2 linked regions of the Nodosilinea sp. FACHB-141 genome follow. The protein of the gene in region 1 interacts with the protein of each later gene in a pairwise test. Links are inferred from orthologs where the notes say so. Each region holds a gene or a part of one and is shown on either strand. Other genes may lie near its edges.

Region 1 (10,449 bases):
AGTGCCGCACCAGCTCGACCCTCAAACCCAAGCGCTGCCCGATAGCGTTGCCCAATACAGCATAGATGCCGTGTTGGCCGACCTTCAGCGCCCGATTCCGTTAACGCTGCGGGTGCCACTGCGGGGTGGAGGCACTGCCCAACTAGTTGCGGCTCCCTATGTGGTGGAAGAATGGCTGCAAGTCTACGCCATGGCTGAAGCTGTCAGTATGGCGGATTAGCCAAAAGTGGAGCGCTATGGGATCGAACAGCTTGGCAAAGGGGTTGGGCAAAACCGCTGCGATCGCCGCGTCCATCAGCTATAGCAAAAGAACGAAAAGAACACCCATCTGGCTTTAATCCTTACCTTTTGAGTTCTTCTGACCTAGACCTTACCCGCTATAGCTACTACTTCTGCCACGTCTACAGGCTTGTAGGTAGGAGCTATCGTCTTCAACTCCTCAGGGCTAGGCTATCTAAGGGGAGGTGAGCACCAGAGGGCAGTCTAGCGGAACTGAGATTCCAATATTTGGGTTTTAAAAGTAAAAAGCCGGGAAAGGCGCTATCACTGAGGAGCGAACCTCCACAATGTCCTGTGGCCCTACCCGGTCTTAGCTTTGGAGCACACGCGAGTCTACAGGATGTTTTGATAATCGGCTATATATCAAGATCCGCCAATACATGAAAGTTCTGGAAAGTTCAGGATCTTATTCAGGTGATAGGAAAACAAGGCGATTTTGAGAGAGAACTGGGTCAAAAAGCGTTCCTACCCAAAGTCTAACTATAAATTTACTAAAACAATATCTATAGTCGGGAACTTTCTGGGCGCAAAGGCGTCACCTCTCGCTACATATACATGTAGCCACGACTGGTAGCGACTTCACCTCTGATTTAGCGTAGAAGAGAGGGGCGGCCTTTGTTGGTTTATGTTGCGAAAGACTAAGTAACGCAACGGTACGTACCAATCCCTACCGGCATTGGGCTGGTCTGCCAATTCATCGCGTTAGGATGACCTTGCTAGTTTCGGACGATAGGTTCATGCTCGTCATCATTTTGATTTTCGTTGTCGGTCTTACCCCAGCCCTGGTGTCAGCTTACTTAAGCGTGCGGGCTGACCGAGATGAAAAGTGCGGCAGCAACACTTCAGCTATGCCGACGGCCTTGGGCCAGAGCATGCTCAAGCTGCTCGATGGCAACACCGATATGCACTATGTCGATGGCCTGGGCTATATGATTGGCGACATCACTTGCGATCTAAATGCGCGATCGCCCTACCTGCGATGCGCTATGAATCCTATGGGTCCCTGCGACGGGTGCAGTGCCTATGCGCCTAAGGTTTTCGATCGCCAGTTCTAGGCGTAAGTAATGAGGGTTCCACTAGAGTTTCCCCACTGTGGGGTCGAGCAACGATTTTGAGGCACCTGGGGCATGTCCCTAGGTGTTTCTGTTGTGGGCGCTCAGGAGGTAATCGGGCGATCGCACGTAGCACAAGCGCCTACGCTACAATCCTTAAGATAATCCTCTAAACCCCGACCGGAATACCGGGGTTTGTGGGAGAATAGCGAACGTGAACGCTGAGCAACTTTATTTGCACCCTGTCGAGATTAAACGGAGATTTGAGATGGCGCTTCAACTTGGCGATCAGGTACCTAACTTCACCCAGCAGACCAGCGAGGGTGAGATTGACTTTTATAGCTGGGCTGGTGATAGCTGGGTAGTGCTATTTTCGCACCCCGCTGACTACACCCCCGTCTGCACCACTGAGTTGGGCAGCGTGGCTAGGCTCAAGCCCGAGTTTGACAAGCGCAACGCCAAAGTCATTGCCCTCAGCGTAGACAGCGCTGATTCCCACCAAGGCTGGATTGGCGACATTAACGAAACCCAGGGCGTAAATGTCAACTACCCCATCATTGCCGACGACGATAAAAAGGTCTCCGACCTTTACGGCATGATCCACCCCAACGCCAACGCAAAGGTGACCGTGCGCAGCGTGTTTGTCATTGACCCCAGCAAAAAGCTGCGACTGACCATTACCTATCCGCCGAGCACCGGACGCAACTTTGCTGAAATTTTGCGGGTGATTGACTCGCTACAGCTTACCGACAACTACAGCGTGGCCACTCCCGTCGACTGGAAAGACGGCGACGACGTAGTGGTATCTCCCACCATTCCCACCGAGGAAGCTAAGCAGCGCTTCCCCAAAGGCGTAACCGAAATTAAGCCCTACTTGCGCATGACTCCCCAACCCAACAAATAGGGTTAGGGCATCACACACCACACTAGGCGCACTGCGGTGCGCCTTTTTTATGACCAATTGGGTAGAGTCGGGGGCAAAAGCTGTATTACACTGCCCCTAAAGCTGCATTCTGTAGGTGTCCTGTGCTAGACGAGCAAGCCAAGAAAACCATTTTGCGCAAGATTCCCCATGGACTCTACATCTGTGGCGTTAAAGATGGAGATGATCTCAACGGCTTCACGGCGAGCTGGGTGATGCAGGCCTCCTTCCAGCCCCCCCTGGTGGTAAACTGCGTCAAAAACGACTCCACCTCCCACGCCATGGTGAAATCCAGCGGCGTATTTGCCCTCAGCTTTCTAGAAGCTGGGCAGAAAGAGCTGGCCCAAAACTTCTTTAAGCCCCTGCGCCGGGTGGGCAACAAGTTTGAAGATGTCGAGTTTTACCCCGGTCCTGAAACCGGCTGCCCCATCATCAAAGACACCTTGGGCTACGTGGAATGTCGGGTGGTGGGCGCTGTAGAGCATGGCGACCACACGGTCTTTGTGGGCGAAGTAGTCGGTGCCGCAATTCACCGCGAAGGCGACCCCCTCCTGCTCGAAAGCACCGGCTGGAACTACGGCGGCTAAATGGATAGATGAGTTTTAAGTTCTCAGTTTTGAGTGTTGAGTTTGGGCCTTACTGGTACAACTCAACATTCAAAATTAAGAACTCTTCTCATTCCCCATCTCCCCCACCCTGCCCACCGCCCTCACTCCCCACACCACACCCATGCCTCTAATCAAAGTCCAGACATCCGTCTCCTCTCCCGACCGAGCCGAGGTTGAAGGGCTACTCAAGGAGCTTTCCGCCAGTCTGGCTAACCACCTGGGCAAGCCAGAATCTTACGTAATGACAGCTTTTGAAGCTGACATACCCATGACCTTTGGTGGCACCACAGACCCCGTGTGCTATGTCGAGATCAAAAGCGTGGGCACCATGGGCGGTGCCAAAACCCATGCTATGAGCCAGGAGTTTTGCACCCAGCTAGAGACTGCCCTGGGAGTGCCCAAAAATCGTACCTATATCGAGTTTGCTGATGCCCCCGGTGCCATGTGGGGCTGGAATGGCGGCACCTTTGGCTAAACGAGACCGGCTGATACCGGATCCTGTTTAACTCTGAGTTGAGATTTTAGACGTAGTACTCGATCGCCCTAAAACGGCACGTCTTTGTCGGCATGGGAGGGCTGCTTAGCCGCCGCCTCAGAGGGCTTCAGCAGCGTTGTATCGAGTCCAGGGCTCAGATCTTCGTCCAAATCGACCACCTGCCCATTAAAGAAATGGGCAAAGTTTTTCACGGCTCGGTCAAAGTCACTGGCAATGGCAGGCAGTGATGATGGCGCAGGAGCAGCGGGACTAGTGTCTGCCGCGAGAGCAGGTTCAGGAGTTGCGGCCAATTCTACTGACGCTTCTGCCGAGGGCGTTGAGACGACGGGCGGGGGCGGGGGACTGAGAACAACTGGAGCCGGTGGGGTGATATTTTTCTGCCCCGGCGCCTGGGAAATGTTGGGGGCTGGGGCCTCAGGCTTTGGGTCAGGCAACACCTCTAGGGAAACCTGCACTTTGTGGTTGAGCACCTGCTGAAAGGCCGCTTCTACATTCTCGACTCGGCCCTGGGCCATCTTAAACAGTGGCCTAGAGCTAATGCCCACTCGGGCCACTACACCGTCGAAGAATAGCAAGCTGCCCTGCTGCTGCATCAGGGCACGGGTGCCTAGGGGCTCTAGTACGGCTATCACCTGAAGCCATAGCTGCCCTAAGTTGGGAGCTGGGGTGGCATCGTCTGTGGGTGGTGTGTTTTGGCTATTGTCGGGGGGCGGCTCGGAGGCAGCAGCCGGTACGGGGATGGCTTCGTCTTTTGGCAATGATCCATTGGCAGACCCCGGCGGTGTACCCAAGTTTGAAGGCTCAGGCGGCGGTGCAGGTACTGGTGATAGGGGGCTAATCGGTGGTGCAGGCTGGGGTGTAGGTCTGGGCGCTGAAAGAGGTGCGATCGCTCCGACCGACCGACCCGCCTGACCGGCCAGCGTCGAGGGTAGCAGCCCCAGCAGCGTCACCTCTAGCCACAGCCGAGGCTGGGTGGTGTTTTTGACCTGTCCCTCGGCGCTGCGCAGGTGCTGTTGCCCCAACAGCAGCACCGTTGGATCGAGCGGTTGCACTAGGGTCTGCATGTCGGCCCAGGTGGGGGGCGTGATGGCGACTAGGTCGTGGCGATCACCCGCCGTCTTCGCAATCAGCAGATCGCGGTAGAACCCAGCCAGGTTTTGCAGCACAATCAGCGGTTCCCGACCCCGATCCATCAGCTTGCGGGCACCGTCGAGCACGGCGGTGCCATCGTCGCTGAGGATGGCCTGCACCAGGGCTAGCAGATCGCGCTCAGGTACGGCCCCGACCAGGTCCCACACCGCATCGGCTTCCACAGGAGGCGCTAGCAAACTGAGCTGGTCGAGCAAACTTTGAGCATCGCGCAGTCCCCCCTGAGAAACCTGAGCCACCAGCCGCAGGGCTTCGTCATTGATAACGATGTTTTCCTGATCGGCAATCTTCCGCAGGTGAGCGATCATCGGCTCTAGGGGAATGCGCCGATAGTCAAACCGCTGGCAGCGAGAGATGATCGTCGGCAGCACCCGCTGGGGGTCGGTGGTCGCAAGGATAAACACCACATTGCTGGGCGGCTCTTCCAGGGTTTTGAGCAAAGCATTGAACGCCGCCGTGCTGAGCATGTGGCACTCGTCCACGACGTAAACCTTGTACCGGCACTGCACCGGGGCAAACTGAGCGCGCTCGATCAGCTCACGGATGTTGTCGACCCCGGTGTTGCTGGCGGCGTCGATTTCGATGAAGTCGAGGGCCGAGCCGTTGGTGATCGAGCGACAGGTTTCGCAGATGCCGCAGGGATTAGGGGTGGGATGATCTTGGGCAATGCAGTTGAGCGATTTCGCCAAAATGCGGGCGCTGGAGGTTTTGCCCGTGCCGCGAGGACCGCAGAACAGGTAGGCAGGGGCAATGCGCCGCTGGTTGAGGGCGCTGGTGAGGGTAGTCGCGATCGCATCTTGCCCCACCAGAGCGCCAAAGGTCTGGGGGCGATACTTATGGTGCAGCGGTTCATAGGCCATAGCACTAAGATACCGCGCCCGCCCCTATCTCTGGAGGGTTAACCTGACTCTTCTATCAGGCTGGGGCTAAGCTGGTCTAGTCAGTCTGGAAACTCAATAATTAGGGTTTCCATCTCCGAGGTGGCACACTGGGCGGCCTGCCCCCGAGATGTACACATGCGGGACTGGGTCTGTTGGGCCAGGGCTTTGACGCGTTCGACCGCCGCTGAGATATCTTGCCGTCGCTGGCGATCGCTGCGGGGACAGGGCTGGGGAATGGGCAAAACGACTACGGCGGCCTCAAACTGCCCTTCGGCGGGAGAGTAGCCCTGAAAGTAAGCTAGCGCCAGCCGTCGAAACAGCCCCTGTAAATGGCCCGGCAGATCTTGCTCCACTTGGGCTGGTTTGGCGAGGCAATCGACTAGCTGACCCATAGCGTGGGCAATCAGCATGTTGTCCTGGCCGTTGGTGGGATAAACATCCTTAAGATCTAGCCAGCAAGCCTCAAAAGCTTTTAGTTCTCGTAGCATCATGGGTTTAACTTCACCGTTGGGATAACCGTGACGATAATAGGTGCACCCTGCCCATGACCTGAATGGAGGTTGTCCGGGGAGGACATCCGGTCTTAGCTCTAGAATGCCCCCTAGTACCGCAAAGCCCCCACGGCTGAATTAACGATTTTTTAAGGACGAGATCGAAACAATGGCAATCATTCAGCGAATTTACACCGACGGTGCCTGCTCCGGTAATCCTGGCCCCGGCGGCTGGGGTACGGTGCTGTATCTGGTCGATGGCGGTGTTCACGAGATCGGCGGCGGCGAATCTCCCACCACCAACAACCGCATGGAAATGCAGGCGGCGATCGCTGGGCTGACCCTGCTGCGCAACAGCGGCCAAACCGAGACCGTCACCATTCACACCGACAGCGAGTACGTGCTCAAGGGCATTACCCAGTGGATCGCTGGCTGGAAGCGGCGCGGTTGGGTGAACTCAGCCAAAAAGCCTGTGCTTAACCGCGATCTGTGGGAGGCCCTAGACAGCGTCACCACCGAGGTGAACCAGACCCTCGATCGCCCCTTGCAGTGGATCTACGTGCGCGGCCACTCCGGCGACCCCGGCAACGAGCGCTGCGACACCATTGCCCGCGCTTATGCCGCTAAGCGTGCGATCGCCCTGACGACAGCAGCCCTTTCCTAGCGACCCTCTTGGTCTAGAACCCTCCTCCCCCGGCGCCTGAACGGGGGACCGGGTTGCCGATAGTATGAGAACAGCGATCAACTGACTGAATATATATAGAGTGCCGTCTCCAGCGAGGAATGCCGTGCTGCTGTCCAAAGGGTTTGAAATTGAGATATATACCGGCACCCCCAGCGGGGATGTGGTCGGCCTCTCCGATCGGATTGTGGCGGATCTCAATGGTTTCGTGCGCGAGCCCGACAGCCGCAATGTCGAGTACACCACCCCGCCCCTGTGCCAATACGAGAAGCTGCTATGCGAGCTGGTGCGCCCCCGCCACGAGCTGCGCCATTACCTCAGGGGATTGGGCAACTACACCCTCGTGCCTGGCAGCACCCTAGCCCTCGGCGATACCGATCGCTTCTACCGCTCTGACCCCAGCAACCCCTATCACGCCTACATCGAGCAAACCTACGGCACCACCGTAGTTACCGCCAGTGTCCACATCAACATTGGCATCTCGGATCCGGAAATTCTGATGCGAGCATGTCGTTTAGTGCGGGTCGAAGCCCCCCTGTACCTGGCTCTCACCGCCTCCTCGCCGTTTCTGGGTGGGAAAGCTACGGGCTCTCACTCTAGTCGTTGGCAGGTGTTTCCCAAAACCCCGGCCCACGTGCCCCTGTTCACCAGCCACGCCCACCACATTCAGTGGATGGAAGCCCAGCTGGCAGCAGACACTATGCAAAACGTGCGCCATCTGTGGTCCTCGGTGCGGCCCAACGGCGATCGCCGCCCTTACAACCTCAACCGATTAGAACTGCGCATTTGCGACCTGATCAGCGACCCGGTGGCGCTGCTGGCGGTGGCGGCCCTGCTCGAAGCTCGTCTGATCCAGCTGATTCAAAATCCGGAGTTAGACCCGCTGATCCTGAGTGAGCTACCTCAGGCCAGCCGCAACCATGACCTAGTAGCCCTCACCGATGCCAACGAAATGGCCGCTGCCAGTCAAAGCCTTGAGGCCGAACTGCGCCACTGGCAGAACGGTCGCCCAATTCTTGCCCGAGATTGGATCCAACAGCTTTATGATGAGGTGTGGCCAATCGCCAAAGCCAATGGTCTTAGCTGCTTCCTCAGCCCGGTGAAGAAAATTCTGCGGGAAGGTAACGAAGCCCAGCGGTGGCTGCGGCAGCACGAAGCCGGGCAGCCGGTGCAGCAGGTGATTCAAAATGCGATTGCTGAAGTGGCGGACAGCGAGGGGATCTTAGCTCGCGATCTGTGCGAACCCTGCGCCGCTTAGGGGAAGTTTCTTAGGGTTAGCGCCGCGATCGCGGCCTTCTAAGTAAAAATTTACTTATAGGTGCAATAAGGAAAGCTTTCTTCAGTAGAACCCGATCCCCTTTTTCCAATCAGTTTCCGCACAGGGTAAAACTACTGAGGGAAGTATTAATAAAATCTATATCCCCTAGACATTTCCACCGCTGCCCTAAATTCATCCCTCACTCGCTGTTCCATTTGGTATTTTGGTTCTCCTATCTATGCCCACCATTGTTTTAGTCACGCCCCAGATCCCCCCCAATACAGGGAATATCGCCCGCACCTGCGCCGCCACGACCACTCCTCTACACCTCGTTGGCCCCCTGGGGTTTGACCTCAGCGATCGCGCCCTTAAGCGAGCCGGGCTCGACTACTGGCCTCAAGTCAACCTCACTCTGCACACCGACTGGGATACTTTCTACACCCAGCAGCGCCAGCAGGGAGGGCGAACCATTGGCTTTAGTACCTCTGGGCGATGTAGCTATACAGATTTGACTTATCGCGCCGATGACTGGCTGCTATTTGGTAGCGAAACCGAAGGCCTCCCCAAGTCAGTCCTGGCCACCTGTGACGAAACTGCCTACATTCCCATGGATCGCTCCGTGGTGCGCAGTCTCAACCTCTCCGTAAGCGCCGCCATAGCACTCTACGAGACCCTACGCCAGCTTCACCTCTTTCACCCACATTCCACACTAGGTATTGCTAGTAACCAAGACCCAGCTTAGCTTTGAGCGCTAGGGTTGCCTTAGCTAACAGAGTTTGATGAAGGCTACGTTTAAGGCCCTAGAACAGGATGGGAAATGGTTAATAGCTATTGAGTAATGTCATACCCATAGATCACTGAGCTGAGTTGTGGAACCTATGGCGCAATCTGCTCCGTAGGCCAAAAGGGGCGAAACCCCCAACGCAAGCGTTTTTCGGGGCAAAATCGCGTTAAAAAGCTAGCAATAAAAATAAGTGGTTTCCGAGGATACAAAATTGGGACAGTCGAGATAAGAAATTTATATAACTTACTTGGATGGTTTCTGTCTCGACATCTGCCATTGGTTATAGAGGTCTAATCGTGCGTTTTGCCCTGTGGGTGATCAGCCCTGTGGGCAAAGGGTTTGCGGTCTCAACCACAGTAGTTTGTGGCCTCAGAAACCAGGCTAGCGCTACAGTTAGCCAGCTCAGTCAAGTCCAAACAATACGCTTGCCAAATACTTTTTTTTGGGGTTAAACGTTTATGTTGTGCTCATTAAGTTCCCGGTCACGAGCCTAGTGTTCAGGGAAATGACAGAGAGACCCTGGGTATTGATTTTCGTGTTAAGTCATGTAAACTTGCCTAGGTTGCCGAAAGCAGGGTAATGTTACCTAGCCGAGGCGTTAATCTGTCGATCCGTTGTTGTTCTTCTGCTAACACCTTGCCTTGTCGCTACTTCTAACGAGAGAGTTTCTGCCAACTGGCGGTACCTCCATCGGATGGGTAGTGGGGCTTTCATAGGTTGTTAAGCGCTGGTTTACAGGAGGTCGTTCCTTGAAACGCGTAGTTCCCCAAGAGTCTGAAGCTGATTGCCTGCCCTCTAGCTTGAGCAGCGCTCAATCTGAGCCTTCAGGAGGTTATCGTCGAGTACAAACCTCGGCAGCCATGCTGGGCCTAGCCCTATCGTTCGGAGCGTCCGCTCCGTTTTTCACTGAGCCAGAATTGGCTCTCGCTGCCGACGGCACTAACCTGACGGTGTTACCTGCGGCCAATCGGGATCAACCCGAGACGCCCAAGTTAGTCTCTGCCGAGACAACTTCGTCCTATCACACCGTTGAAGCAGGGGAAAGCCTTTGGCAAATTGCTGCCCAGCACGAGGCCGATGTTAAAGCCATCAAGATGGCCAACGGCATTGCTGGTGACGATGTACTACGGGTTGGGCAGGTTATTCGAGTTCCTGCCGTAGGAATGGCCAGTTTGACTGCTAGCGCTGATGTCTCTCGCTTGGCTCTCAAGGCCAATGCTGCTGGGGGCGTCGGTGGTGATTTAGCAACTGCTAGCAGCTTGTTGCCAACCAGCGACGTACCCACAGTAGATGAGTTGGAGAAAGCTTGGCAGCTAGAGGATGCTCTGGCTCTCAAAGGTGAAGATGAGCTGTCTGAAGAAGATCTTGCTGCGGCTAACCTAGACAAGCTCTCCTCAGAAGAACTTGAAGTTGGCGCTGACAGCCTCGTCTCTGACTCACTCCCCTTAGCTGCGGTCCCTACTCTTGAACCAGAGGCCATCCGGGAGCCTGCGGCAGATCTGACCGCTGACGTTGAGCCAGCCGCCGCTGTTCAGCAAATGGCGAAGGTTGACGAGGCAGCTAGTCAAGCATCCAGTGAATCGGTTGAGCCAGTTGAGTCTTTTGCTAGCCTGCCGCTCCACCAGGAAGAGGTCGAGCGTCCTGTTGCTGCCGCCCAGTCGTCGCAACCCGTTGCAGCTACCAGCGCCTCAGTTCCTGCAGCAACTACCAACACTTCGGCCCCAGAGGCCAAGAAAGATTTCACCGTAGCAGCACTGCCTCCAAGAACGGCGGCGGCGACTTCAACCGCTGAGGTTGGTACCGTAAGGTCTTATCAAGTCAAGCCGGGTGACACTCTGTGGTCGATT
Region 2 (11,618 bases), on another replicon or contig:
TTTAAGAATCGCCGGGTAGCTGTGTTTCGGAACGGTTGCTGCGGTCATAGGATCTCCTGAACGTGAATGGGGGTTCGCCACGGCGATCGGGTCAGTTCCCTAGGGCCGTTGGTTTAACTTGTTTTCAGCTTAGATAGGAGGCCGTCGTCAGACCGTCGCTAAATCGTCCCGCCAGCGTCAAACCCAGACAGGCCTAGCTCTTTGGAAAAAACGGCTGATTTCTCTAGCCCTGATCGTCAACGTCGTTTTTGATATGGCGGTGGCCGAGGGCTAAGTTTGAGGGGGCGATCGCCCAGCATCCCCCGCGTGGCCCATCAGCGCGAACTCCCTAACCAACGCCCTAGTAGCTCTTATTTGAAGGCGGCTTTGTGATAGCGCTAGTGCCGCAAGACTCCACTCAGCTGGTCCAGTGCCACAACTTATCGAGCGCTACAGGGCCTGAGCGGATTAGTCGGCAAAGGCGATCCCGAGCTAAGCGACCTAATCTGCTAGTATCTTGCTCTGATGTCATCCCCAGCCAACATCCGGTCTGCAACCTCGTGAAAGCTACTCACTCCTTAGTTCAGGTTTTTCAAAGTCGCAAGATGGCGGCCATTCTGCTGCTAGGCATTGCCTCGGGGCTGCCTTACGCCCTGATGGATGACGCCTTCCGGGGCTGGATGACCAAGGCTCAGCTCGATCTGCGAACCATCGGCTGGTTCAGCTTGATTAGCCTGCCCTACTCGCTCAAATTTTTGTGGTCGCCCTTTCTCGATCGCTTCGTACCCCCTCGCTTGGGCCGACGGCGGGGCTGGATGGTGATCGGGCAGCTAGGGCTGGTAATGACGATCGCAATTCTCGCCGTGCAAATGGCCGCGATCGCCGTTGGTCCTTCGCCCACGCCAGCCTCGGTGCTGCAGCTCGTCGCCCTGATCGCCCTAGGGATTACCTTTCTCAGCGCCACCCAAGACATCGCCATTGATGCCTACCGCACCGATGTGCTAGAGGAGCGCGAAATGGGGGCCGGGGCCGCCACCTACGTCTTGGGCTACCGGATCGCCATTTTGCTGACCGGGGCGATGGCCTTCATTCTGGCCGATCGCATTACCTGGCCCTGGGTCTACGGGGTGATGGCCGGGCTGATGGGGCTGGGGGTGCTGGTCTCGCTGTGGGCACCGGAGCCGGTGCGCGCCGTGCACCCGCCCGACTCATTAAGGCAAGCGGTGGTGCAACCCTTTGGCGAGTTTTTTAGCCGCTTGGGGGTACAGCGCACGATCGCCGTGCTGCTGTTCATTCTGCTCTACAAGCTGGGCGATAATCTGACGGCGAAAATGGCCATTCCCTTTTTGGGCGACCAGGGGTTGGGCTTTTCAGATACCGACATTGGCACGATTCGTCAGGGGCTGGGGCTAGTGGCCACCATCGTCGGCACTCTGGCGGGCGGAGCGGCCCTCAGCCAGCTGGGCATCAACCGCTCCCTGTGGATTTTTGGCGGGCTTCAGGCCCTGAGCAATTTGGGCTATCTGATTCTGGCGATCGTCGGCAAAAATTACCTGGTCATGGTGCTAGCTATCAACGTCGAAAACTTTTGCGCTGGGCTGGGAACGGCGGGCTTTGTCGGTTTTCTAATGAGTCTGTGTAATGCCCGCTTTTCTGCCACCCAGTTTGCCCTGCTCTCTAGCCTGATGGCGGTGGGGCGCGATTTGATCGCTGGCCCCGCCAGCGGTGAACTTGCCCAGCGCTTACAGCAGTTTGTGCAGAGCAACCCCAACCTGGCTGCGACACCCACTTTAGGAGGGGCTACTCAACAGGGCTGGCCCCTATTCTTTGGAATTACGCTGCTCGCCGCCCTGCCAGGATTGATGCTGTTGCCTGTGTTTGCCCCCTGGCACGATCGCGAGGAGGTCGATTAACACAGTACGCTTGAAGCAAGACGTTGCTGGAGTGCGGATATGCTCTTTCTGATCGTTGCGATCGCGCCCTGGGTGCTCTTGCTCTACGCCGTGCTGGTCATAGCCGGGGGCGTAATGGGCTATGTGAAAGCTCGCAGTAAACCCTCTCTTATTTCTGGGCTAATTAGCGGCGCAGCCTTGCTCATCGCCTGGTGGATCACCCTGAGCAACAGCTACAACGCCGGTATAACTCTGGCCATCTGCCTTGCGATCGCGCTCCTTGTCGTCTTTGGCCTGCGCTTCCGCAAAACCAACAAATTCATGCCCGCCGGACTGATGGCGATCGTGAGTCTGTTTTGTGCGGTTCTGTTTGGCGTTGCGTTGGCCGTATAAATTTGAAGTCGAGCCAGTTCCAACCCTGATGAGGCGAAAGTGAGCTGCGGCTGGCAAGAAAGGTCGCTGGCCTTCTGCGGAGTCAACCTACCAGCCGTTAATGACTGGTGGACTGTGCCGCTAGATTCTCGTGGGTGTAGACTAATGCCCATATTTGAGAATCCTTGAGGAAGTATGACCGTTCGTTGGTCAAAGACCCGCTCAGTGGGGCGATCGCGCCCGTATCATTTCTCCCGGCGGCGATTTCTGCAATTTTCAACGGCTACAGTGTCCAGCTTAGCCCTGGCGAACTGCCGACAGTCGGGCACCAATACCTCCGATCCGGACGGCGCTCCCACCGACGGCACTAACAAACCGCTCTATATTTACACCTGGTCTGACTACGTCGATGGTGAGGTCTACGATCGCTTCACCCAGGCCACCGGCATCCCCATCGAGGTGCAGACCTACGACTCTAACGAGACTATGCTGGCGAAAATCCAGGCGGGCGGCGGGCAGCAGTTCAGCATTCTGTATCCCTCCGACTACATGGTGCAGCAGATGATTGAGCTAGGGCTGTTGGCGACCCTCGACCACAGCAAACTGACTGGCTTAGAAGACCTGCGCGGCCCTTGGCAAAACCCCACCTACGACCCCAACAATGCCCACAGCATCCCGCTCAGCTGGGGTACCACTGGGCTGATCTACGACACTACCAAACTCAGTCCGCCCCCTGCGGACTGGGCTTATCTATGGGAGCGGCAAGACGCCTTGACAGGCCGGCTCACCCTACTCGACGACGTCCGTGAGACCCTAGGGGCGACCCTGGCCTCGCTGGGTTATTCCTACAACACGACTGACCCTGGACAGATCGAGGCTGCGTTCAAGCGGTTGCAGGAGCTGAAACCGGCGATCGCCCAATTCTCAAGTTTTGGCTGGGAAGACTCCCTGATCGCAGGTGACCTCGACCTCTGCATGACCTACTCGCACTTGGGCAACGCCCTCCCCGCCGAGCACCCCAACCTGCGCTACGTCATCCCCACCTCTGGCAGCTCCCTGTGGACCGATGCGATCGCGATTCCCAAAACCGCGCCGAACCCAGAGGCCGCCTACGCTTGGCTCAACTTCATGCTCGAGCCTGAGAACGCTGCCTTTGCTGTACAGAAGCTGGGCTTTGCCACCCCCAGCAAGTCGGCGTTTGAGCTGCTGCCCGCCGAACTGCAAGACAGCGAAACCCTGTTTCCGCCAGAGTCGGTCCTGGCTAACTGCGAGGGCATTGCTCCGCTTGATACAGCTACGTCTGACCTATTCGATCGCTACTGGACTGAATTAACCAGCGCTTAGCGACCTCGCCCGAAACCTGGTCCCTTTTGTGCAATGCCAACTCATCGGCTACATGCAAAAGGAACCGGATCTCTCGACAAGGAATTCACGCGCTAATCAGCGGCGTTGCCCTCGCCTGAAAGTTAGCATTCACTAGCGCATTCACTGCTGCCTCCGGATCCTTCACGCGAAACTGCGCCCCCAGCCGCACAAACTGGCGCTGCTGGTTAGCCCCAATCACCGCAATCACCGGCACCCGCGCATACTTGGGGTCGTCGCCCTGGTTGTTGCGAATCACGTTGCGCAGGCGGTGCTGCTGCTCGATGTCGCCCGCCAGGCGCGGGTCTAGCTCCACCATCACCATGCGAACATCTTCAATTGATTCGGCATCGTCAATGATGAACTGCACGCGATCGTCGCGGCGATCGACCTTGCCCCAAATCATCAGCCGCTTGTCGGCGACAATGTGCTGGCCAATGCGCTCAAAGGATTTGGGAAAGACGACGGCTTCTGACTGCCCCGTTAAATCTTCGAGCTGGACGATCGCCATCCGATCCCCCTTCTTCGTCACCACCGGCTTGACGCTGGCGAGAATCACGATCGCACTCAAAGTTACGTTATCCGGCTGCTCATGTAGCTCTGCCAGGTTAATTGGGGCCAGCACCCGCGCCGATCGCTGCACCGACTTGAGCGGATGGTCAGAGATGTAGAAGCCCAGCAGCTCTTTTTCCTGCCGCAGTTTTTCCTGGGCTTCAAAGTCGGCTACTAGCGCTGCTTTAGGCGCAGTTTCGTAGCCCGCCGAAGGGGTGGCGCTCTGGGTATCGCCACCGCCCAGCATCATGTCAAACAAGTTGCCCTGGCCAATTTCGCGATCCTTCGCCCGGCTCTGGGCCCAGTCGAGCACCAGCTCCAGATCCTGCATGAGCTGATTGCGGTTGGGGTCAAGCTTATCCAGCGCCCCCGCCAGAATCAGCGATTCTAGCGCTCGGCGGTTGACGGAATGGAGATCGACGCGATCGCACAGTTCCGCCAGCGAATTAAACGGCCCCTCCGCCTCGCGATTCTTTAGAACGCACTCGATCGCGCCTAGACCCACGTTGCGCACCGCTGAGAGGCCAAACAAAATGCTTTTGCCCTCGGGGGTGAAGTCGACTAGCGATCGGTTGATATCCGGCGGCAGCACCTCAATGCCCATGGCAATGCAGTTGCCGATGTGCATTTGCACCTTGTCCTGGTCGCCGCTATTGGAGGTCAGCAGCGCCGCCATATACTCCACAGGATAGTTAGCCTTCAGGTAAGCGGTCTGAAAGGTAACAAACCCGTAGGCGGTGGAGTGCGACTTGTTGAAGCAGTATTCGGCGAACTTCACCATCTGGTCCCAGAGTTCTGTCGCCACTTTTTTGCCGACGCCTTTCTGCATCGCGCCGTTGACAAAGTTCTCCTGGTGCTTGAGCATCTCCGACATTTTCTTTTTACCCATGGCCCGCCGCAGCAGGTCGGCCTGACCAAGGGAGTAGCCGCCCATATCCTGGGCAATTTTCATGATCTGCTCCTGGTAGACCATGATGCCGTAGGTCTCACTGAGAATCGGCTTCAGAATTTCGTCGGCAAAGTCAATTTTTTCGCGCCCGTGCTTGCGATTGATGAATTTGGGAATCAGCCCCGCATCCAGCGGCCCCGGTCGATAGAGAGCCAGCACTGAGGAAATATCTTCTAAACCGGATGGCTTGAGATCTTTCACGATCTGGCGCATGCCCGACGACTCAAGTTGAAAGACGCCGCCCAGATCGCCACGCTCCAGCAGCTTGTAGGTGGCCGGGTCGTCTATGGGCAGGTCGTCGGGGTCGATCTTGGTGCCGTGGGTCGCCTCGATCAGCTCCAGGGTTTTTTGGATCATGGTCAGGTTGCGCAGACCCAAAAAGTCCATTTTTAGCAGGCCCAGGGCTTCTACATCCTCCATGTAGTACTGGGTGATCACCTGACCGTCGTTGTTGCGCTGTAGGGGCACAATTTCGTCGAGGGGGTCTTTGGAGATCACCACCCCAGCGGCGTGCATGCCAAAGGTTTTGTTGGTGCCCTCAATGCGCAGGGCCATGTCGATCCATCGGCGGGTTTGGGGGTCGTTGTCGTACTTTTCTTTGAACTCCGGCGCGGGAGTATCGTCGGAGATCATCACCTTGAGTTTGGTGGGCTTGCCCCGTGCTACAGGGATTAGCTTCGCCATCCGATCTGACTCGGCGTAGGGGATGTCGATCACCCGCGCTACATCCTTGAGCACCGCCTTGGAGGTCATACGGTTGAAGGTGATAATCTGCGCTACCCGCTCCTCGCCGTAGCGGCGGGTGACGTACTTGATCACCTCGTCGCGGCGATCGATGCAGAAGTCGGTGTCAATATCCGGCATCGACTTGCGCTCGGGGTTCAAAAAACGCTCGAACAGCAGCCCGTGGTGGATCGGGTCGATGTTGGTGATTTCCATGGCGTAGGCCACTAGCGACCCCGCTGCCGAGCCGCGTCCTGGCCCGACGGGGATGTTGTTGTCGCGGGCAAAGCGGATGTAGTCCCACACCACTAGAAAGTAGGTGGGGAAGCCCATCTGGATCATCATCTCGATTTCGTATTCGAGGCGATCGCGGTATTCCTGCTCAATCTCCTCGTAGCTGGCCACTTTCATCCGTTTGACCAGCCCCTCCCGCGCCACATGACCCATGTAGGCCCCAGCATCCTCATTAAACTCAGCGGGAATGGGGAAGTCAGGAATGCGCGACTGACCGAGGATGCCGGTGTACTCTTCGATCTTGTCAGCAACTTCAAGGGTGTTGGCGATCGATTCCTCAATCACCTCCGGCTCAATGTGATCGCGGAACAGCTGCCGCATCTCATCGGCAGACTTTAGGTATTCTGTGCCGCTGTAGCGCAGGCGCTTATCCTCGGTCAGCAGCTTGCCGGTCTGAATGCAAAGCAGCGCGTCGTGGGCCTCCACATCGTTGCAGGAGATGTAGTGGGAGTCGTTGGTGCAGATGACTTTTATGTCCATCTCGCGGGCGATCTTCAGCAGCTCCACATTCACCACCCGGTCCTCAGGAGAGCCGTGGTCTTGAATTTCGAGGTAGTAGTCTTCGCCGAACAGGTCTTTGTACCACTGGGCCACCTTGCGGGCCACATCGGGCCGCTTCTGCAAAATCGCCTGGGGTACTTCGCCACCAAGGCAGGCGCTAGTGACGATCAACCCTTCGTGATACTGCTCTAGCAGGTCTTTGTTAATGCAGGGGCGCGAAAAAATGCCCTTGCCCTGTACTCCCTGTAGGTGAGAGATAGTGGTGAGCTTGACCAGGTTTTTGTAGCCTTGGGTATTTTTGGCTAACACCACCTGGTGGTAGCGGGGGCGGCGCTGCTGCTGCGAAATGTCGCCGTTGATTAGGTACATCTCGTTGCCGATGATCGGCTTGATGCCCACCCCTTTACAGACCTTAATCAGCTCGATCGCGCCATACATCACCCCGTGGTCGGTGAGAGCGATCGCCGGCATATCCAATTCCTTAGCCCGCGCTACTAGCTGGGGCAGCTGGCTGGCCCCGTCAAGTAGGCTGTAGGCACTGTGGATGTGGAGACCAACAAAGGACATAGCGCCGCGGTATAATAGTACATCTTACTGCATCAGCGGGTTAGGAGTCAGGTTTTCCTCAACCCGAAGGCCCCCAAGCTGCTCCTAAGGTTAGCGGATTATAGAACTACATCTAGCGAATCTCAAGAAATATAGAAATTTAAACCGCCATATATGGCGTGCCCTAGATCTTGCCCTCGCGGCCAAGGTCCCAGGTCAGGCGGCAGCAGCTTGATCGCTCTAGTGGCGTCTGGCGTCGCTAGGGATGCCTGAGGAAAGCCGGCTAAATCAGGTCTAAACCGTAAGCAACCGTACCCAGTTCAAGCTCACTTCAGAAACCGGCTCGCGATCGCTGCTTTTGCCACTTGAACGAATAAAGCTGGCGATAAACGCTCAACTCCATGGCCAGGCAGATAGACTTAAGCCTGAAAACTATTTGAGTCGAGGGACTAACTTGATCGGCTTACAGATTGATCTGGCTTGGCTGGCACAGCGCTTCAATGGGTAATGTCAAGCTGATACTGGCGCTTTTACAGGGCTTAGTTCGTTTAGCACAGCGGCAGCTCTTAAAACTTTTCAAACGGCCCTGGGTGCGATGGTATATGCGTTTGGGCCATGGCACCAAAGGCGCGTTCTATGGCCTGATCGGTCTATTCGCCCTCAACGATATTATTCACGACCAGCCTATCGTGGCGGGTAGTGAGGCGGTGCTCGCCGACCTGGAGCGTTGGCCCTTGGGTAGTGGGATACTTGGACTGCTAGCGTTTGGCCTGCTTGGTTATGTTCTGTGGCGCTCAATACAGGCCAGTATTGACCCGGGTCAGACAGAAGCGTTGAACATTCGCCAGGTGCTCCAGCGCTGCGGCTATGTTGTCAGTGGTCTAACCTACCTAGGCCTTGCTCGGAGCGCGGCTAAACTGTCCCTTAACTTGGTTGTCGATTTTGACGACACGATAGAAGGTCTGGCCTCCGTTCTATTTGAGCGAGAGGTAGGCCCCTGGATGCTTTTGGGCGCTGGTTTTGGCGTTATGGCAGTGGGTTGCCTCTATATTTACGGGGCCGCCTCCGGTGGCTACATCAACGATTTTCATCGCGACCTCTCTCGCCCTATTAGGCGATGGGTAATAGTCATCGGCAAAGTTGGCATTACGGCTCGCGGAGTTGGCTTCGTTTTAATTGGGGCATACCTGATCAAAGCCGCCTATCTGGTTGACGATAAATCTGCCGGTGGGCTGGGCAATGTGTTTGACGAGCTAGATGAAGAATTTTTGGGCGAATACTGGCTGGGCGCGATCGCATTTGGCTTTTTGGCCTACGCCGTCTATATGATTGTTGCAGCCTGCTATCGCCAGTTTCCAACGCTCAACCCGCCAGCCGCAGCCAAAAACGATTAATCTCTGCGAATTGCAAATACCAGCAATGAGCCATTTTGGAAAAACTAAAGTCGTCAGCTTGTAGGGTCGCTATACCAGTAGGTTTGAGATGAGCAATTAGCTATGCTACAGCGACACAGATGGGATAAACGCTATTGGCTAGCGCTCCTGCCACTAATGGTCACGGGCCTGCTAATGCATATTAGCTTTTGGTTTACACCCGCCAACGATTTGATGGGTGAAGACATTTACTACATCTGGCTAGAAGGCAAAAGAATTATTGCTGGAGAAAACCCCTACACCAGAGTTTTGGCTAGCGACATGAGGGACAACGATAAGTACGCCACCTACTTTCCTTTGGCCTATCTCCTCTCTGCCCTGGTTCAAAAAATTGGGTTTTCAGAATTTTTAGACTGGCTCTATTTATGGCGACCGCTTTCGTTTTCGTTTCACATGGGCATAGTCGCCTTGGCATTGAGATATTTCTGTGCGCGAGGCCTGTGGCTGCTCGGTTTTACCGCCTCCGCTATTCTCCTGTTGGGTCGATGGAGCGTCTATGTTACAAGGGTTCACCATCTTGAATTCGCAGCCGTCTTTTTTTTGATGCTTTCTTTAGTGCTCTTGACAGAGAAACCCAGGCTGTCATTGCTGGCCTTTAGCATTTCCCTAGGGATCAAACAGATTGCGATCTTCCTGCTGCCACTTTATTTGGTCCACCTCTGGGTCAACGGCACTAAAGATAGACGAATTCAAACAGTAGGTTGGAGCTTTCTGATCATCCTAAGTGTTCCAGTTTTAACCTCGCTACCGTTTTTATTCTGGAATACGGAAGGTTTTTTTAAGTCCATTCTCTTTTCGGCTACTCGTGCCGGCAGCTTGCATGTTGAAGGTGCGCCTTCCCTTGACGTGATTTTCTCTCAAAACATGCCTTGGTTGGTAGGTCTAAAGGCTAAGCTGCTGATGCTATTGCTGATGGGGCTGGTTTATCTGAGCTTCTGGAAAGAAAGAATCACTATCTTGGCTTCCTCCGCTGTGGTAATGATGGTGTTTCTTTACTTCAACTCAGTGCTATTTCTACAGTATTTTTTGTGGCCTTTGAGTTTAACGCTGTTAGCGCTGGTTGAACTAGTACCGCCTTTGCCATCGCAAAATTTGGCGAGAGTTGATTGCAACGACCTTTAGGAAAACAAACTTTAAAGAAAAAAGTCTGATTGGCGTATCCCAAAACGTCAGGATTTGACCATGCCAAACATTTTTTCGCTCTTCTATTTTCGCTCTGTTGCTATAGCTTATTCTGCTTCTGAAACTACTCCAGAGTTGTAGGTGGCCCAAGTTTGGCGCAGCCAGGGATGAATCTCGCGCGGGTAGAGCAGCCAGGTGCGCTCATAGGACTGGCTAAGGGCCTGCACCAGAGGCGAGATATCTTTGATGTCGGTAAAGGCGTTGTCGCTGTGCAGGCAAATGCCTTCGTTATAGGTGGTATAACCTCGGCTCCAAGTGCGGCGCAGACCGCTGTAGTTTTCGCCGCTGTAACCCTGCTGCTCTAAATGGGTGCGAACTGCGTGGAGAAAGTCATTCTGCTGGTCCGCTGAGAGCCGGGTGATTTCCAAGGTCTTGAGTAGATCGCGATCGAGGTAGCGGCGGCACAGGTCAGCTAGCAACGGGTCAGGGCTGTGCCGCCATCGCTGGAGGTGGTAGGTGAACACAATATCGTCACCGGCCAGATAGGTATCTAGGGAGAGTGGGCGATCGGGGGTGAGCAGCCAAGCGGTCACCGTAGGATCAGCCTCTAGCTTGCCAACGAGTAAATCGGCTCTGGCCCGCTCAAAGGCCCGCTCTAGCAGCCAGGTAACGGAAATATTTTTGGGGTGGTTGTACACCTGCACATACATAAAGTGGCGCACCACCAGGTAGTGCTCGATCGCAGACAATCCCTTATGAGCCACCACCAGCCGACCGCTCTGGGGCTCAAACCGCAGGGCCATCAAAATGCGATCGAGATCGAGCTGGCCATAGCTAGCCCCAGTGAAGTAGCTATCGCGCAGCAGGTAGTCGAGGCGATCGCAGTCCAGCTGACTCGACACCAGCTGCCACACCAGCGCGACGGGGTGCTCGTGGGTGTAGACCTGGTCCACGGCTGCCGCCAGCCCCTCGGCCCGCGCCTCTAGGGCATCGTGAATCTCCGGCAGTTCGCGAATCATGCGGCGGGTCCAGTGCTCGTGCTGAAGGCCAAACACCTCTTCGGCGGTGTGGCTAAAGGGGCCGTGACCAATGTCGTGGAGCAGGGCCGCCACCAGCACCGTAGCCCGGTAGGGGGCTAGCTCAGGGTAGCGGCGCTGGATCTGGTCAAAGGCGCGCCGGGCGATCGCCATCACCCCCAACGAATGGGTAAAGCGCGAGCTTTCGGCCCCGTGAAAGGTGAGGCTGGCCGGGCCGAGCTGACGAATCCGCCGCAGTCGCTGAAACGCTGGGGTATCGATGAGCTGAGTCAGCAGCGCCTCGTCGGGGTCGCTGGCGTGGAGAGTAATCGCGCCGTGGAGCGGGTCGTGATACGAGCGACTGGCCTTGGGCGGCCCTGCCTGGGACAAAGATTCAGGATGCATTGGCTAGGACCGTGGCTTGACTCAGCATCTCTAGCGCCGCCTGGTATTGGGGGTCGTCATCGGTGGCCACGGTGTCACGGCTGAGGGGCACGCTGGCGACGATGCGATCGGGACGAATTCCCAGTTTATTGATGTCGTGGTGGGCCGGGGTTTCGTATTTGGCCACGGTGACCGCCAGCCCTGCCCCGTCCGACAGGTCAAACAGCGACTGAATTAGCCCCTTGCCAAAGGTGGTGCTGCCCACCAGGGTAGCCCGGCCGTTGTCCTGCAACGCCCCGGCCAAAATTTCGCTGGCGCTGGCGGTGCCCTCGTTGACTAGCACTACCAGGGGCGCATCGGTAATTGCCTGACCAAACGCCTCAAAGCTATCTAGAATGCCCTGACGGTTAACCGTGTAGACAATCGTGCCCTGGGGCAGCCACAGCCGCGCAATCTCAATGCCAGACTGCAATAGCCCACCGGGGTTATTGCG

What was found.
Region 2: the proteins of H6F59_RS05820 (region 1) and H6F59_RS17625 interact in binary tests that used the Escherichia coli proteins (3 or more experiments, as listed by UniProt). The link is inferred for Nodosilinea sp. FACHB-141 from one-to-one orthologs.

Annotation. Positions count from the first base shown.
Region 1 is NZ_JACJPP010000007.1:521,797-532,245, reverse strand. What follows is about bases 2,886-5,770. They hold H6F59_RS05820 (DNA polymerase III subunit gamma/tau), read right to left. Parts: upstream 5,367-5,770; coding sequence 3,405-5,366; downstream 2,886-3,404. Other genes in these bases: H6F59_RS05815 (hypothetical protein), read right to left, coding at 5,447-5,770; H6F59_RS05825 (phenylpyruvate tautomerase MIF-related protein), read left to right, coding at 2,983-3,336. Also shown: H6F59_RS05845 (DUF3122 domain-containing protein), read left to right, coding at 1-220; H6F59_RS05840 (DUF6464 family protein), read left to right, coding at 1,017-1,334; H6F59_RS05835 (peroxiredoxin), read left to right, coding at 1,600-2,235; H6F59_RS05830 (flavin reductase family protein), read left to right, coding at 2,358-2,840; more of H6F59_RS05815, read right to left, coding at 5,771-5,878; rnhA (ribonuclease HI), read left to right, coding at 6,048-6,542; gshA (glutamate--cysteine ligase), read left to right, coding at 6,667-7,818; H6F59_RS05800 (tRNA (cytidine(34)-2'-O)-methyltransferase), read left to right, coding at 8,057-8,560; H6F59_RS05795 (peptidoglycan DD-metalloendopeptidase family protein), read left to right, coding at 9,352-10,449. UniProt on the Escherichia coli protein: Part of the beta sliding clamp loading complex, which hydrolyzes ATP to load the beta clamp onto primed DNA to form the DNA replication pre-initiation complex.
Region 2 is NZ_JACJPP010000015.1:314,711-326,328, forward strand. The notes cover bases 3,473-7,526. They hold H6F59_RS17625 (DNA polymerase III subunit alpha), read right to left. Parts: upstream 7,192-7,526; coding sequence 3,673-7,191; downstream 3,473-3,672. Other genes in these bases: H6F59_RS17620 (PotD/PotF family extracellular solute-binding protein), read left to right, coding at 3,473-3,587. In the rest of the region: H6F59_RS17605 (hypothetical protein), read right to left, coding at 1-48; H6F59_RS17610 (AmpG family muropeptide MFS transporter), read left to right, coding at 540-1,892; H6F59_RS17615 (TMEM14 family protein), read left to right, coding at 1,932-2,264; more of H6F59_RS17620, read left to right, coding at 2,439-3,472; H6F59_RS17630 (DUF1206 domain-containing protein), read left to right, coding at 7,761-8,564; H6F59_RS17635 (hypothetical protein), read left to right, coding at 8,721-9,725; H6F59_RS17640 (HD domain-containing protein), read right to left, coding at 9,833-11,146; carboxyl-terminal processing protease CtpA, read right to left, coding at 11,136-11,618. UniProt on the Escherichia coli protein: DNA polymerase III is a complex, multichain enzyme responsible for most of the replicative synthesis in bacteria. This DNA polymerase also exhibits 3' to 5' exonuclease activity. The alpha chain is the DNA polymerase catalytic subunit.